3 regions of the Ectothiorhodospira sp. BSL-9 genome follow, and region 1 is predicted to be linked to each of the others. Evidence: predicted binding sites of a transcription regulator. Region 1 holds the regulator's gene; each other region holds the start of a gene.
The links. Region 1 encodes sigma-54, which starts transcription at its own class of promoters, with help from an activator protein. Its sites were predicted from a motif close to TGGCANGNTNCNTGCTT; they were not measured.

Region 1 (4,777 bases):
TCACATTGAGTACGCCCAAACCCCTGACCTCAAGAAAGTTCTCCAGCACCGGCGGGCAGGTACCGCGCAGGATGTCCGGGGCGATTCGGGCGAATTCCGGGGCATCGTCCGCCACCAGACGGTGGCCCCGGCTGATGAGTTCCAGGGCCAGTTCGCTCTTGCCCACGGCGCTCTCGCCGGTCACCAGCACCCCGATTCCCAGCACTTCCATGAACACCCCGTGCAGGGTGGTGGTTTCCGCCAGCTTGTTGCTGAAGAAGTAACGCAGGATATTGATCAGTTCATGGCTGGGCAGGGCGGTGCGCAGCAGCGGTACCGACTGGCGTTCCGACAGGGTGCGCAGCTCGGGGAGGGGCTCCAGGTTATCGGTGACGATCAGCATGGAGGAGGCGCCGCTGCACAATTGCTCCAGAATGTCTCGCTGGGAGTTCTTGCGCAGCGACCACAGGTAGCGCATCTCGTCGCTCCCCAGTACCTGGATCTGATTGGGGTGGATGATGTTCAGGTGACCCACCAGGGACGGGCTCCCATGGGGGGTGGAACGGTGCGATATGCTCCGGCCACACCCCTGGGTGCCCGCCACCCAGACGAGGCCCAGGCGCTCCTCCATGACCTCCATGATGTTGCTGACGGTGAGCGAGTCGGTCATGGGGTCATCCGGTGTCTTCGGTGTCCCATTCCTGCACCAGAGTCAGCAGGTCCGAAGGGCCGGAGGTGCTGCGCAGCCGGGCCAGCGTCTCCGGATCGGAGAACATCCTGGCCAGCAACGCGAGGATCTGAAGATGCTCGTCTGTGCAGTCTGCCGGCACCACCAGCGCGAACAGGATGTCCACCGGCTCACTGTCTGGGGCATCGTAGTCGACGCCCTTTTCCAGCTTGAGCAGCGCGGCACAGGCCTCGCTGGCGCCGGCCAGACGACCATGGGGGATGGCCACGCCATGCCCCAGGCCCGTGCTGCCCAGGCGCTCCCGGGCCAGCAGGCTGTCGAAGATCTCGCCCTGGGTGAGCTTGGGCAGATGATTGGAGAGCATCTCGCCCAGCATCTCCAGCGCACGTTTCTTACTGCTCACGTCCGTCTGGCAGTGCACCCGCTCAGGGGCGAGAAGATCACCGATGTTCATGAAGCGTTCACTCGATGTGGTTGCGGTGGGAGCCTTCAGCCCGGTGGTGGTCCTTGAGCTTCTCCTTGTGCTTCACCACCTGGCGATCCAGTTTGTCCACCAGGGCGTCGATGGCGGCGTACATGTCCGTGTGGCTGGCCTCGGCATGGATGCTGTTACCGCTGAGCAACAGGTTGCTCTCGGCCTTTTGCTGCAGCTTCTCCACGGTCAGGATCACGTGCACGTCGATGACGTTGTCAAAATGCCGCTCCAGGCGCTCGAACTTCTCGTTGACGTAGTTGCGCAGGGCGTCGGTCAGGTCGACGTGATGACCGGTGAGGTTGATCTGCATGAGATGACTCCTTGGAAATAGGTAGGGATGGGTAATGAGCAGGACGGCTGCGTGGGTTTGCTTCAGACGAGCCGCTTGCGTTCGTTGGATGGCGGAATGGCCATGGCCTCACGGTACTTGGCCACGGTGCGTCGTGCCACATGAATACCCCGATCCACCAGGACCTGGGCGATCTTGCTGTCACTCATGGGCTTGCCCTGGGGCTCTTCGGCAACCAGCTTGCGGATCATGGCGCGGATCGCGGTGGCTGAACACTCACCGCCGTCGGCCGTGCCCACATGGCTGGAGAAGAAATACTTGAATTCGTAGATACCCCGGGGGGTATGCATGAATTTCTGGGTGGTCACCCGGGAGATGGTGGACTCATGCATCTCCAGTTGTTCGGCAATATCGCGCAGCACCAGAGGTTTCATGGCCTCGTCACCGTATTCCAGGAAGGCACGCTGGTGCTCGACAATGGCGGTGCCCACCCGTAGCAGAGTCTCGTTGCGGCTTTGCAGGCTCTTGATGAACCAGCGGGCCTCCTGGAGGCTGTTGCGCATGTAGGTGTTGTCCTGGCTGGAATCGGCGCGGCGCACGAAACTGGCATACAGGGGGTTGACCCGCAAGCGTGGCGCGATTTCCGGGTTGAGCTCCACCTGCCAGCGGCCCTCTCGCTTGCGCACGAAGACATCGGGAATGATGTATTCGGGCGAACTGCTGCTGATGACCCCGCCTGGGCGCGGGTTCAGTGTCTGAATCAGGGCGATCACCTGCTGCAACTCGCCATCATCCAGCCCCAGGCGCCGCTGCACGCCCTTGTAATCACGTGCACCCAGAGCGTCCAGGTGTTCACGGGCCAGGGTGCGGGCCTCGGTCAGCCAGGGTGTGTCCTCCGGGAACTGGGCCAGTTGCAGGCCCAGGCATTCGGCCAGGTCACGTGCGCCCACGCCCACCGGGTCCAGGTGCTGAACCATGTTCAGCACGGCTTCCACCTCGTCCAGTTCCAGGTCCATCTCCCGGTCCGTGGCCAGGGCTGCGTGGATCTGTTCGATGGGTTCGGCCAGATAGCCGTCTTCGTTAATGGAATCAATGATGGTCAAGGCAATGGCCCGGTCACGCTCACTCATGGACGACAAATGCACCTGCCACATGAGGTGTTCATGCAGGCTTTCCGAGGGTCCGGTCTGGTTCTCGAAAAGGTCGCGCCCGTCGTGATCCGACTGTCCGGCGCTGGAAGGGGGCACATCGTAGATGTCGTCCCAGTTGCTGTCCACCGGTAATTCGTCGGGGATCTGCTCCTGACTGCCCTCGGCGTTGCCTTCCGTCTCGGCGGCGGCCTCCGCTGCTTCTGCTGCCTCGGAGGTATCGGCCTGCTCCTGCTCGCGAGGCTCCTCGCTGGCGGTCTCCTGATCTGCCTCCGTGCCCTCCACGGCCTCGAGCATGGGATTGATTTCCAGGGTCTCCTGGATCTGGGCCTGCAATTCCAGCGTCGAGAGCTGCAGCAGGCGAATGGCCTGCTGCAGCTGCGGGGTCATGGTCAGGTTTTGACCCAGCCGGAGCTGGACGGACGGTTTCAACATAGCACGACGCGCGCCATCGGGCCGGGGCCCGGGTCTTTGATGCCTGATGATGAAGGCGGGGGCAGGCCCCCGGCGTAAATGATGCTTTCAAGAGAGATTATACGGTGTGCCAGCAAAAATGGGACCCATGTCCCGAAAACCGCACGCTGAATGGGGAGTCTCGGCTTCACAGGCGGAAGTTCTCCCCTAGATAGACGCGGCGGACCTGCGGGTCGGCCAGTACGTCTTCCGGCGCGCCCTGGCTGATGATGTGCCCGCCACTGAGGATGTAGGCCCGGTTGCAGATGCCCAGGGTCTCGCGCACATTGTGGTCGGTGATCAGTACACCGATGTTCCGTGACGTGAGATGGGTGATGATCCGCTGGATCTCGATCACCGAGATGGGGTCCACGCCGGCGAAGGGCTCGTCCAGAAGGATGAAGGCCGGCTCGGTGGCCAGGGCACGGGCGATCTCCACGCGCCGTCGTTCGCCACCGGAGAGACTGACCCCGGCGTTGTCGCGGATGTGCTGGATCTGGAACTCCTCCAGCAGGGATTCCATCTTCTCCAGACGCTGGGCCTTGTTGAGGTCGCGGCGGACCTCCAGCACAGCCATGATGTTGTCTGCCACGGAGAGCTTGCGGAATACCGAGGGCTCCTGGGGGAGATAGCCCACGCCCATGCGGGCCCTTGCGTGCATGGGCAGTCGGGTGATGTCGCGGCCGTCCAGGCGGATCTGGCCTTCGTCGCAGGGTACCAGGCCCACGATCATGTAGAAGCAGGTGGTCTTGCCAGCGCCATTGGGGCCCAGCAGGCCCACCACCTCCCCACTATTGATGTGGATGGAGGCGCCGTCCACGGGTTTGATCGCCCGGTAACGCTTGACCAGCTTGTCGGTCTCCAGGCGGCTCATGGCGTGTCGCCGTCCTCTGGGCGAGAGCGATCACGGTCACGGGGTGCGAAGATGGCCTCTACCCGGCCTGTGTCACCGGTGCTGGCTTCAAGGGTGGCGGCCTCCAGGTTATAGACGATGCTGCTGCCGCGGAATTCGTCGTCCCCCTGCCATACCCGGGCCTCGCCGGTGAGCACCACCCGCGGTCCATCCGGAAAGAACTCCATGCGTCGTGCCTCGGCGCGAACCTCGCGGTTGGATTCATCCCGCGTGGTCAGGGTGGCCAGGCGTCCTTCGGAGACCATGCGCTGGAGTTGCCGCTGGGGGGCATGCACTGTCACCTCGTCGCCCGTGATGACGGTGTCGCCCTGGGTGATGGTGACGTTACCCTTGTAAACACTCACCCCCCGCTGATCGTCCAGGCTGGCGCGATCCGCCTCGATGCGGATGGGCAGATCGGGGTCGTGCTGGCCCTGTGCGGCAGGCATCCAGGCCAGCGAAACGGCCAATAGCAGCCCCGCCAGGTGCGGGCCCGTGGGGATGTCAGTGCGGAACATAGGTGCCTCTTACCTGACTCTCAAGTTCCAGGGTATCCCGGGTCAGATCCAAAGTCATGCCCACCCCTTCTGCCTCGCGGTGAGTGCTCACCATACGGGCCAGGGCGTCGGTTTGCGCCTGGCGGGAAAGGGTCCATACGGTGACATCCCGGCTGGTGATGGTGATGGGGGGGTGATCGGGGGCCTCGGGGCGGTTCAGGCGCACGTTGCCCAGCAGCTGCACCTCGTCGCCAGCGGGTGAAACCCAGCCGCGTTCGGAACGCAGGGTCCAGTCGGGAGCGGGGGGGTGTTCCATGATCAGCACCGGGGCCTCCACATGGCTGGAACGGTCTGCC
Region 2 (4,777 bases), 450 kb from region 1:
TATCCACATCCACATCGATCAGCTGCCCGGGAGCAAACCCGTCCTGGTTGAGACGGCTGACGCTGAAGCGGTTCCCAAACTGTGAGGTTTCCGAAAAATCGATGGTGATATCGTTATTTTCGTCACCGATGAGCGCTCCATTGGGGAGTAGATCATCACCAAACGGTAACGTCAGTGACCTGCCACCCTCCACGCCGCCTGCGACGGCAAGCGTGCCATCGGTGTTGAATGAGAGAGTCGAATTATCAAACTCAATCTCTTCGCCATCAAAAGTGGCAAAGACATCCCAGCTCTTGTCTGCCGGTGGCGGGTTTCTCTGGAAGAACAGTGACAGGGTATGTTCAGCCCCCAGAGAGTCGTAAACCGTGAGTGAGGTGGATTCGTTATAGGTCTCGGGATCGTCTGGATCGAACACGACATCTCCGGGGTCCCCCTCAGGAGGAATCGAAGGCGCAGCCGCACTGAGATTCATCAGCGCCTCAATCCCGGTGGTGGCCTGAGGCTCCGCGTCGCCGGTCGTCAGGCGGATATCACCCAGGATGTTACCGCCTTCGGTGCCATACCCCTGCAAACGCTGTCCAGCGGAATTGACGATAAAACCGTCCTTGTCGGCCAGGAACTGTCCGGCGCGGGTGTACTCCCGGATACCTTCACGCTCGACGATGAAAAAGCCGCGACCGTTCAGGGCCAGGTCCAGATTATTGTCAGTAAACTCCAGATCGCCCTGATTGAACTGCTGGGACACATCCGCCAGGCTCACGCCACTGCCGGTGGCCAGCCTGGACACCCCGGTGTATGACAGGGCGAACACATCGGCAAACTCCGCCCGGGAGCCCTTGAAGCCCGCAGTGGATGAGTTGGAAATGTTGTGCCCGGTCACCTCCAGATCTTTGGAGGCCGCGTTGATTCCGGTGAGTCCTATGTTGAAAGACGGCATGATCTAACCCTCAAGTTGTTTGTGCTTCACTGGGCGCTGGCCCTAGCCGATGCGTCGTACCTGGGAGAAATCCATCTCCCCGAACCCCTCGATCTGCAGCTTGATGCCGCCGTTTCTCTGATCCGTGCGCACACTCTCCACCCGTGCGTTCAACAGCAATTCAGGCTGCTCACTGCTGCCATCCCGCACCGCATTGGCACGAAATTCATACACACCCGGCGGTGCCCGCTCTCCCTGGTCCGTCATGCCATCCCAATGGAATGACTGCATGCCCGAGGCCTGAGCCCCCATGGGTATACGCCTGACCAGCGCCCCGGCCGCATCATAGATTCCCACGGTCACATTCTCGGCAGAGGACTTGAGGTCCAGCGCGCCACGCACGCCCCCCTCGTGACCCATTGCTGCCATATCCACCGGCACCAGCACCTCACGATCCACCAGACTCGCCGCCTGCAGGGTCTGGGACGACTGAACCGACTTGGCGATGCTCTCGAAAGACTTCTGCAACTCACCGATGCCATTCACCGTGCCGAACTGGGCGATCTGCCCCAGAAAGTCACCGTTTTCCATGGGTTCGAAGGGGTCCTGATTCTGCAACTGGGTGATCATGAGCTTGAAGAACTCCTCTTGCCCCAGCTCGTCACGCTTGCCCGTGTTAGCCTTGCTGGAGTTTGTCGACGCCAGCCCCAGGCCCTCCAGCATGTTCAGATCAACGCTCATGGCTCATACCTCCTCAGCCCTGCCCCAACTGCAGCGTGCGCAATAGCAACTGCTTGGTGGTGTTCATCACTTCCACGTTGTTCTCGTAACTGCGCGAGGCCGAGATCATGTTGGCCATTTCATCCACCATGTTCACGTTGGGCATGAACACATACCCATCCTCGTTGGCCTGGGGATGGTGAGGTTCATACTTCACCCGCGCCGGCGCATCGCTCTCGACGATGTCCATCACGCGAACAGGCATGGTGGAGTTATTGCCGGGATTGAGTTGATCCATCACCGTCTGGAACACCGGCTGCTTGGAGCGGTAGGCCCCTTCCTCGGTGGTGCTGGCCACCTGGGCGTTGGCCATGTTGCTGGCAATGGTGTTGAGCCTCACGGACTGGGCACTCAGCGCCGAGCCGGATACATCAAAGACCTTGAACATGTTGCTCATGATTCAATCCTCCGGCCTACTCGCCGCCCCGGAAGGCGTTGCGCAGACCCACAAACTTGTCACTGAGAAAATCCAGGCTCGCCTGGTATTGAACAGCGTTCTCGGCAAAGGCTGCCTGCTCCAGCTGCGGATCCACCGTATTGCCGTCCAGAGATGGTTGATTGGGTACCCGATACATGGCCTCCCCCACGCCGCCCGCACCACCTGTTGCGTCCAGGTGAGCCGCATGGGTGCGACTCATGGACAACTGGTCCGGTTGGTGCTGTTGCTTGAGCACCTGCCGGAAGTCCAGATCGCGGGCCTTGTAGTTGGGGGTGTCGGCGTTGGCAATATTGGAGGCGAGCAGTTCCATGCGCCTGGAACGCACCTGCAGCGCTTCGCCATGAATACCCAAGGCATTGTCAAATGAGAGCGGCATGATCTTCGACCTCAAGAAAATCTCTTGGCAGTCGAAATGCAAACAGCGTGCCATACGATAAATTCTCGTAGTTTCAGGCACTTGGAGGGAGGGATAAACCAGAAAGAAAGGGCAATCCGGCAACAACCCGCCGTTGGGGGCCGTTGCGCGGTGAGCAGAGTCGGAAGTTTGACGCTGCGGGGAGGTTACTTCTTCAGGCGATACACCACACCGGGGTTGCAGCGCACCATCTCGAAGGCGTCGGAATAATTGGCCATGGATTCCGAGGCCCCCAGGAACAAGTAGCCGCCCGGGTTGAGTATCTGGGAGATGCGCTTGAGGATAGTGCGCTTGGACTCCAGGGAGAAGTAGATCAGCACGTTACGGCAGAAGACGATATCGAACCGACCCATGGTGCTGTAGTTGTCCAGGAGATTGAACTCCCGGTAGCTGACACGGGCCTTGATGTCCGGCTTCACTTCCCAGCGATCGCCTTTTTGAATGAAGAACCGGTTGCGCCGATCCAGCGACAGCCCCCGGGCCACGGCCAGGGAGTCGTAGCTGGCTTCCTTGGCCTCGCGCAGCACGGCACCGGAGATATCCGTACCCAGGACCTGCACGTCCCGCAGGCTACCGGGCCGCGACTGCAGGTACTCGCTGGTGGTCATGCTGATGGAATACGGCTCCTGCCCCGAGGAACAGGCGGCACACCAGATGCGCACCGTGGAGCTCGGGGATTTTTTCGCCAATTCCGGGTAGATCTGGTTTTTCAGGATCTCGAAGGGGAAGACATCACGAAACCAGTAGGTTTCGTTGGTGGTCATGGCCTCGATCACCCGCTCACGCAAGCCCGAGCGCCCGCCCCGCTTGAGGAGCTTGAGCAATTCACTGACCGAGGAGACCGAGAACTCCTTCATCAGCCGGGACAACCGGCTGGTCACCAGATAGTGCTTGTTATCTCCCAGTACAAGTCCGCAGGACCGCTCAAGAAAGATCTTGAAGTCCTCGTAATCCTGGGGTTCGATCGGGCCCGATGACAATGTGCTGCTGCTTCCCGGTTAGTGTATTGAGACTGCGCCCGGCATGGAGCCGGAAGGCGCAGTATACCCGCAAACGTGCTCCCCGGGCGGCAACGGTTTGCCGCCCGTGGCCTCCCGCTGCCCCGTCACTCGCCGACCTCTTCGGGCTGCAGGTGACCGAGCACGGCCTCGGCCAACTCGTCGGGGCTGAACTTGGGCAGAAATCGATTGGCCCCCGCCTGGCGCACCATGGCCTCGTTGAAGGTGCCACTCAGGGAAGAATGTAACAACACGTACAGTCCCGACAACTCCGGTGACTGACGGATCTCCGACGATAAGGTATACCCGTCCATGACGGGCATCTCGATATCCGAGATCACCATGCCGATCTGCTCATCGATGGGGCCCTCCTTCGCCATGTCCTTGAGCTTGTCGAGGGCCTGCTGACCATCATTGGCCACGATGGCCTCAACACCGATCTGGGCAAGGGCGCGCACGATCTGCTTGCGGGCCACCGAGGAATCGTCGGCCACCAGGGCGCGGCGCACCCGCCCGCCCTCGCGGATGGTACGGGACAGGGCTTCGTCCACATCCCTGGACGGACCGGTCACCATCTCCAGGACCTTTTCCACGTCGATGATTTCCACCAGGCGGTCTTCCACCTGGGTGACAGCCGTCAAAAAGCTGTCCTTGTGAGTGCCCCGCGGCGGCGGGCGGATCTGATCCCAGTTGAGATTGATGATGCGATCCACCGAGGCCACCAGCAGGCCCTGCACCGAGCGGTTGAACTCGGTGAGGATGACAAAGGCCTTCTGCTCGTGTTCCGGCGCTGCCATGCCGATGGCGTGGGCCAGGTCCACCACCGAGACGGTCTGTCCTCGCAGGGTGGCCACGCCGCGCACCACCGAATGGGCGCTGGGCATGCGATTAAGGGGCGGGCAGGCGATCACCTCGCGCACCTTGAAGACATTGATGGCGAACATCTGTCGCGTGCCCAGGGAGAACAGCAACAGCTCAAGGCGGTTCTGCCCCACCATTTGGGTACGCCGATTGACACCATCCATCAAGTCGCTCATGGGCCCCTCCTGCGGAACACCCGGGGATAAACATGGCCAGTCGACCGGGTTATCGGCGGCTTGGGACAATCCTTGATACCTGATCTGGCACCGGGATTGCATCCCCTTAACACCAATAGCCCCCGGCGCCGGAATCCCGGCAACGATTGCGCGGACCACGATTATGAACCAACTTGTACACACCTGTCTCAT
Region 3 (4,777 bases), 1.3 Mb from region 1:
ACGCCCAGCTCGATAAGCTGCCGTGCCACCGTGGTGGCGCGCAAGGAGGACAGCTCCCAGTTGGAAGGAAACCGCTCCGTATTGATGGGGACATCATCCGTGTGACCCTCGACGATGATGCTCAGCTCCTCCCGGGCCAGGACCTGATAGACCTCCTCCAGAAGACCGATACCCGCCTCACTCAACTGGGCCGTACCGGAAGGAAACAGGATGTCGTTACCCACTTCCAGGCGCACCTGATGCTCCTCGATGAGCATCTCCAGTGGCTGTTCCGCTCCCTGGCCCGCCACCAGATCGGCCAGCGCCTCCAATGCCGGCGGAACCTCGGGGGACTCGGCAGGTTCCAGCAGGATGGGCGCCGGGACCGACTCGATGCGGGGAGCCGGTGCCTTGTCCGTCATGGACAACACCGGGATGGTCTGGGTCAACAGTTCCGGTGCGGGATAGGAGATCGGTGGTAACGGCGGGGCCGGGTCCATGGGCCATCCCGTGGGCGGATCGGAGGACGGCATGCCCGGCGTCGCCTCTGGCATCGCTGGCTCCAGCAAGGTTTGCAGGTTCACGGTTTGGGGTTCGCTGTCCGCCTTTGCGAACCGCCCCTGCAGTTCGTCGATCTGCAGATAGGCCGCAGCCAGCAAGGCCGCAAAAAGCGTCACGAGCAGCAACAGCACATCCAGGTAGCCCACGGTCCAGCCGCCGTCAGTCTGCACCGGTTCGTCGAACTCCACGCGTTCCCGACCCCGGTAAGACCCTGTGTGGGAGCTTTCCCTGAGTGCCGCCGGCGTTCCCCAGGCAGAAGTGGTCATGCCCGCAATCTCTCCTGCGGCAAGGCCCGGACCGGTGCCCTTGCCCACTCGGCGGGCTCGTCCCGATCCCGTGGCACGGATTCAAGAAACTCGTTGATCATCACGGGATGTTGACGTTCATGCAGCATGAGCACCGCATCCAGCAGGAAATTCATGTGCAGCAGCTGGTGTCGGGAGCGGTCCTCCAGTTTGAGGGCTAGCGGCTTGAAGATCAGATTGGCCGCCAGCAGCCCGTAAAGCGTACTCATCAGCGCAAAACCCATGGCCAGCCCTACATATTCCAGGCCGGACGAGCCCAGGTTACCCAGCAGGGCCACCAGCCCGACCAGTGTGCCAAGCATGCCGAATGCGGGGGCAAACGTGGCCATGGTGCGCAGGATGCGGATATCCCGATGATCCGACTCTTTCTGACGCCGGATGCGCCATTGCAGCATGCGCACCAGTTCGTCTCCGCTATGACGGTCCAGGGCCAGGCGGGCACCGGCCTGGAGAAACGGGTCGCCGATGGTCTTGGCGGTGTCCTCCGCGATGCGCACATGACCACGGCGGCACAGGTCAGCCACCTTTAACAGGCGTTTGTGATCCTGGGTGGGCAGATGTACCACCGGAGGTTGTCGGAATAGTTCAGGCAAACGCTTCAGAAGATCCATGACGGGTTTCGGGGAATGCCCGATCACGGAAGCCAGCCAGGTACCCCCGACCACCAGCATGAGCCCCGGAAGGTTGGCCCATGCCAGGCCGACAGTGGAGGCCAACAGGGTGATCAGGGCGAGAACCCCCGCAGCACCCAAAACCCAGAGAATCTTCTTGCGCATCTGTGCACCGGTCGATGTTGTTTGCAACATTCAATGCACAGTGCATGCCATCTTGATCAGATCCCCATCAGGGGCAGATAACGGCCGTTCGTGACCGACCGGCAGACTCGTCGGCTGCACAAGGCGGCCAGATGTTGCCGGTTTACAGGCGCACAGGGGGCTCATCGGCACCGATGCCAGGAGGCAATTTTCAAGGGATGTCAGAGATTTGACGAGGGGAATACTGAAGGTGTCGGGGAAACACCGGGAAAATCTCGGGCAGTTCGGGAGTCAGACTGCGTGAAGGGGGTTGCAATACCTGATGGTTTTAGTCAAACTCCCACCTACGCCCTCATCTCGCCACATGAAGGGAATACAAGGAAAGGAACGGAAAGAAACGTGGAAAGGTGGAGGAGCCTGATATACCCCTTCAGCCAGGGTATATCAGAACTCCTCCACCTTTACCGCTGCCTTAGCAAGACAGTCGGTAAGACCTTAGTAGAACGGTCTCCACAGATACACCAGGAAGTGGGCCACAGCGGCCAGCACCATGAACACGGTGAACGTGGTCTTGAACTGTTCGTGGAATTCTTTTGCCTGTTCTTCGCTCAGGCCAGAGATGCTGTCATACATGGTTTAAACCCTCCAATTACGTCAGATTATTCAGCAACAGCTTCCGCAGACACTTCATACGTCAGCGGGTTGTAGTTGTCGTTGCTGTAAACAAAGGCGTGCACTACCAGAGCCACCACCAGTACGGTCATCAGAATCGGCATCAGCCACGTGCCCGGATTGACCACCAGCCACAGCTTCCAATCGTCGGACGGGTTGCTCGGTCTGCTCGCTCTGTATTCGCTCATTGGTAAAGCCCTCTAGGTTTAAAGACCGGATTTCTATAGGGAACCGGTTACTTTTCAAGCACTGCCACAGTGTTGGTGGTGCCGAATCCTGCTGCCTGCACAACCCAGAACTGTAGCCTGGATGTAAGTCTACGTTGACGCAGAAAGATGTCAAGCAGACGATACAGCTTCCTGCAGCGAAGGCGAAAAAGCTTGCGCGAGGTCAAGTCCGGCCGGGCCCACACAGGGGTGGGCAGCCCAGGCAGCCAAAAGGGTGATGAGCAGCTCATGTCAGGCTGCCTGCTTGTCCCGCAAGCGCGCGCCCAGGGATTGCCCGTAGGCCATGCAGGCTTCCAGCGCCGCGTCATCCGGGGAGAAGCGCACGAATACCCCCTCATCCACCATCTTCAATTTCAGCTGCGCCAGTGTGCTCGGGATGATCTTGGCCGACTCACCGCTCCAGCCATAAGAACCAAAAGCTCCGCACAGCTTGCCCTTGTCCCGCACCGGGTTGATCGCCGCAAACAGTTTGTAAACCGGCAGCAGGATGTTCTGATTGACCGTTGGGCACCCCACCACCACGGCCTGACAACGTGCCATGTGCTCCTCCAGTTCCCCCTGGGGCATGGTTTCGATATCCGCCACGTGGGCCTGAAACGGCCCCGCTTGAGACAACCCCCGGGCAATGGCATGGGCCATGGCCTCCGTGTTGTGATGCGCCGAGACATAAGGGATGAATACGTAGTCCTGATGAGGATATTCCATGGCCTGGCGCGCATACTGTTCCGTGGTATCCACCCAGTGGCGCCAGTTGGACATCAACAAGGGGCCATGACCGGGTAACACCCCCTGCACTTCCAGGGCCCGAACCTGCTCGATGCCCTTGAGCATGAAACGGGAAAAGGGCTTGAGGATCACATCAAAGTAGTACTTGAAGGCATCACTGAAATCCCCCACTCGGTCATCCAGCATGGCCGGATGCGCATAGTGGCATCCGAAGGAATCGCAGGTGAACAGCAACCCGTCTTCCTCGAGATAGGTGTACATGGTGTCTGGCCAGTGCAGATGGGGTGCCGATACGAAGCGCAGCGTCTTGTTGCCCAGGTCCAGGGTGTCCCCGCCCTTCACCACCTGGTGAGGGAAATCGCGACCCAGGAACTCCCGCAGGTAACCAATGCCCTGCCGACTGGCCACCACGGTGGCGTTGGGCGCCAGTTGCAGCAGGCGCTCCAGGCAGCCGCTGTGATCCGGCTCGGTGTGATTGAAGACGATGTAATCGATCTGCGATGGGTCGGTCACCTGCCGGACCCGTTGCAGGAAATCATCGAAGAACCCGTCCTTGACCGCATCCACCAGGACCTTTTTCTCTGCATCCACCAGATAGGCGTTGTAAGTGGTCCCATAATCGGTGGTCATCACCACGTCGAAGCTGACGATGTCGTGATCCAGCACCCCCACCCAGTGAACCCCGGGGCGCAACTCAATGGCGTCAGCCGCAGACCGCTGATCACATGCTGAAGTCATTCCATCTTCCTTTGTCGGCTCATAGGTTGTTGGTGCCGGCACACCGCCAGCCACCGCTGCACCGCATCATACCAGCCATGCAGCCAGGTTCGAAAAAGGGGACGGACACCTTTTCTATCGCGCGGCTCGCACCAACAGCCACAGGGCGACCGCAAGACACAAGGCACCCAATGCAGTGATCACCTGCTCCAGCCACTGCATGGCCAGCGTATCTGCCCCGGCCATGGCGATGGGCTGCAACGCGAACACCACCAGCACGTTCACCAGCAGAAGACCGATCACACCCCATTGCCGGGCACGCCAACCGAGCCGGATCAGTAGCGCCATCAGGCCCAGATTACCCAAACTGGTGAGCAGCATGAATGGCAGGAACCATCCTCTGGTGATCTCCAGACCCCAGGTACGGACAGCAGCGACCGTGCAGGCCAGCATAATCCCGGCCAGCCCCCATCCCAGGAGCACGATTTTCCGAGGACCGACCTCCACCCGGCGAAACACCCCCCAGGTAATGACCGCCAGCAGGAAAAACCCTGGCCCGATCAACAGGAAAAGCGCATTGGAGAGCCAAACCACATCCTGTCCTGTGAGAGTCGCCAGCAGCTTCCAGATCGCCTTGGACAGACCACCGGCCACCACCAGGGCAGCCCCAAGGATGGCCCATGCCATCAGGTCGTGACGAAGACGACCGAGCAGACGCGCGAGAAAACCCAGCGCCACCGCCGTAAGCAACACCGGGAGGAAATTGAATAACGCCAGGGGCAAGGTGAACTGATCCATGCCGGGTATTTCGCCATATTTCTGGCGGAGCCTCCAG

Region 2: the regulator sigma-54 is predicted to act here: its motif matches at 2,548-2,564, upstream of flgB (flagellar basal body rod protein FlgB).
Region 3: the regulator sigma-54 is predicted to act here: its motif matches at 1,655-1,671, upstream of ECTOBSL9_RS12705 (motility protein A).

The regions. Positions count from the first base shown of each region.
Region 1 covers NZ_CP011994.1:431,105-435,881, reverse strand. The annotation lists gene hprK (HPr(Ser) kinase/phosphatase) at 1-649, opposite strand, end outside; gene ECTOBSL9_RS02245 (PTS sugar transporter subunit IIA) at 654-1,121, opposite strand; gene hpf (ribosome hibernation-promoting factor, HPF/YfiA family) at 1,129-1,452, opposite strand; gene ECTOBSL9_RS02235 (RNA polymerase factor sigma-54) at 1,515-3,014, opposite strand; gene lptB (LPS export ABC transporter ATP-binding protein) at 3,181-3,906, opposite strand; gene lptA (lipopolysaccharide transport periplasmic protein LptA) at 3,903-4,442, opposite strand; gene lptC (LPS export ABC transporter periplasmic protein LptC) at 4,429-4,777, opposite strand, start outside.
Region 2 covers NZ_CP011994.1:3,526,875-3,531,651, forward strand. The annotation lists gene flgE (flagellar hook protein FlgE) at 1-937, opposite strand, end outside; gene ECTOBSL9_RS16140 (flagellar hook assembly protein FlgD) at 980-1,657, opposite strand; gene flgC (flagellar basal body rod protein FlgC) at 1,671-2,093, opposite strand; gene flgB (flagellar basal body rod protein FlgB) at 2,110-2,511, opposite strand; gene ECTOBSL9_RS16155 (protein-glutamate O-methyltransferase CheR) at 2,697-3,530, opposite strand; gene ECTOBSL9_RS16160 (chemotaxis protein) at 3,656-4,585, opposite strand.
Region 3 covers NZ_CP011994.1:2,727,827-2,732,603, reverse strand. The annotation lists gene ECTOBSL9_RS17750 (OmpA family protein) at 1-806, opposite strand, end outside; gene ECTOBSL9_RS12705 (motility protein A) at 803-1,621, opposite strand; gene pufB (light-harvesting antenna LH1, beta subunit) at 2,096-2,233, opposite strand; gene pufA (light-harvesting antenna LH1, alpha subunit) at 2,260-2,460, opposite strand; gene ECTOBSL9_RS12690 (FprA family A-type flavoprotein) at 2,731-3,963, opposite strand; gene ECTOBSL9_RS12685 (hypothetical protein) at 4,078-4,740, opposite strand.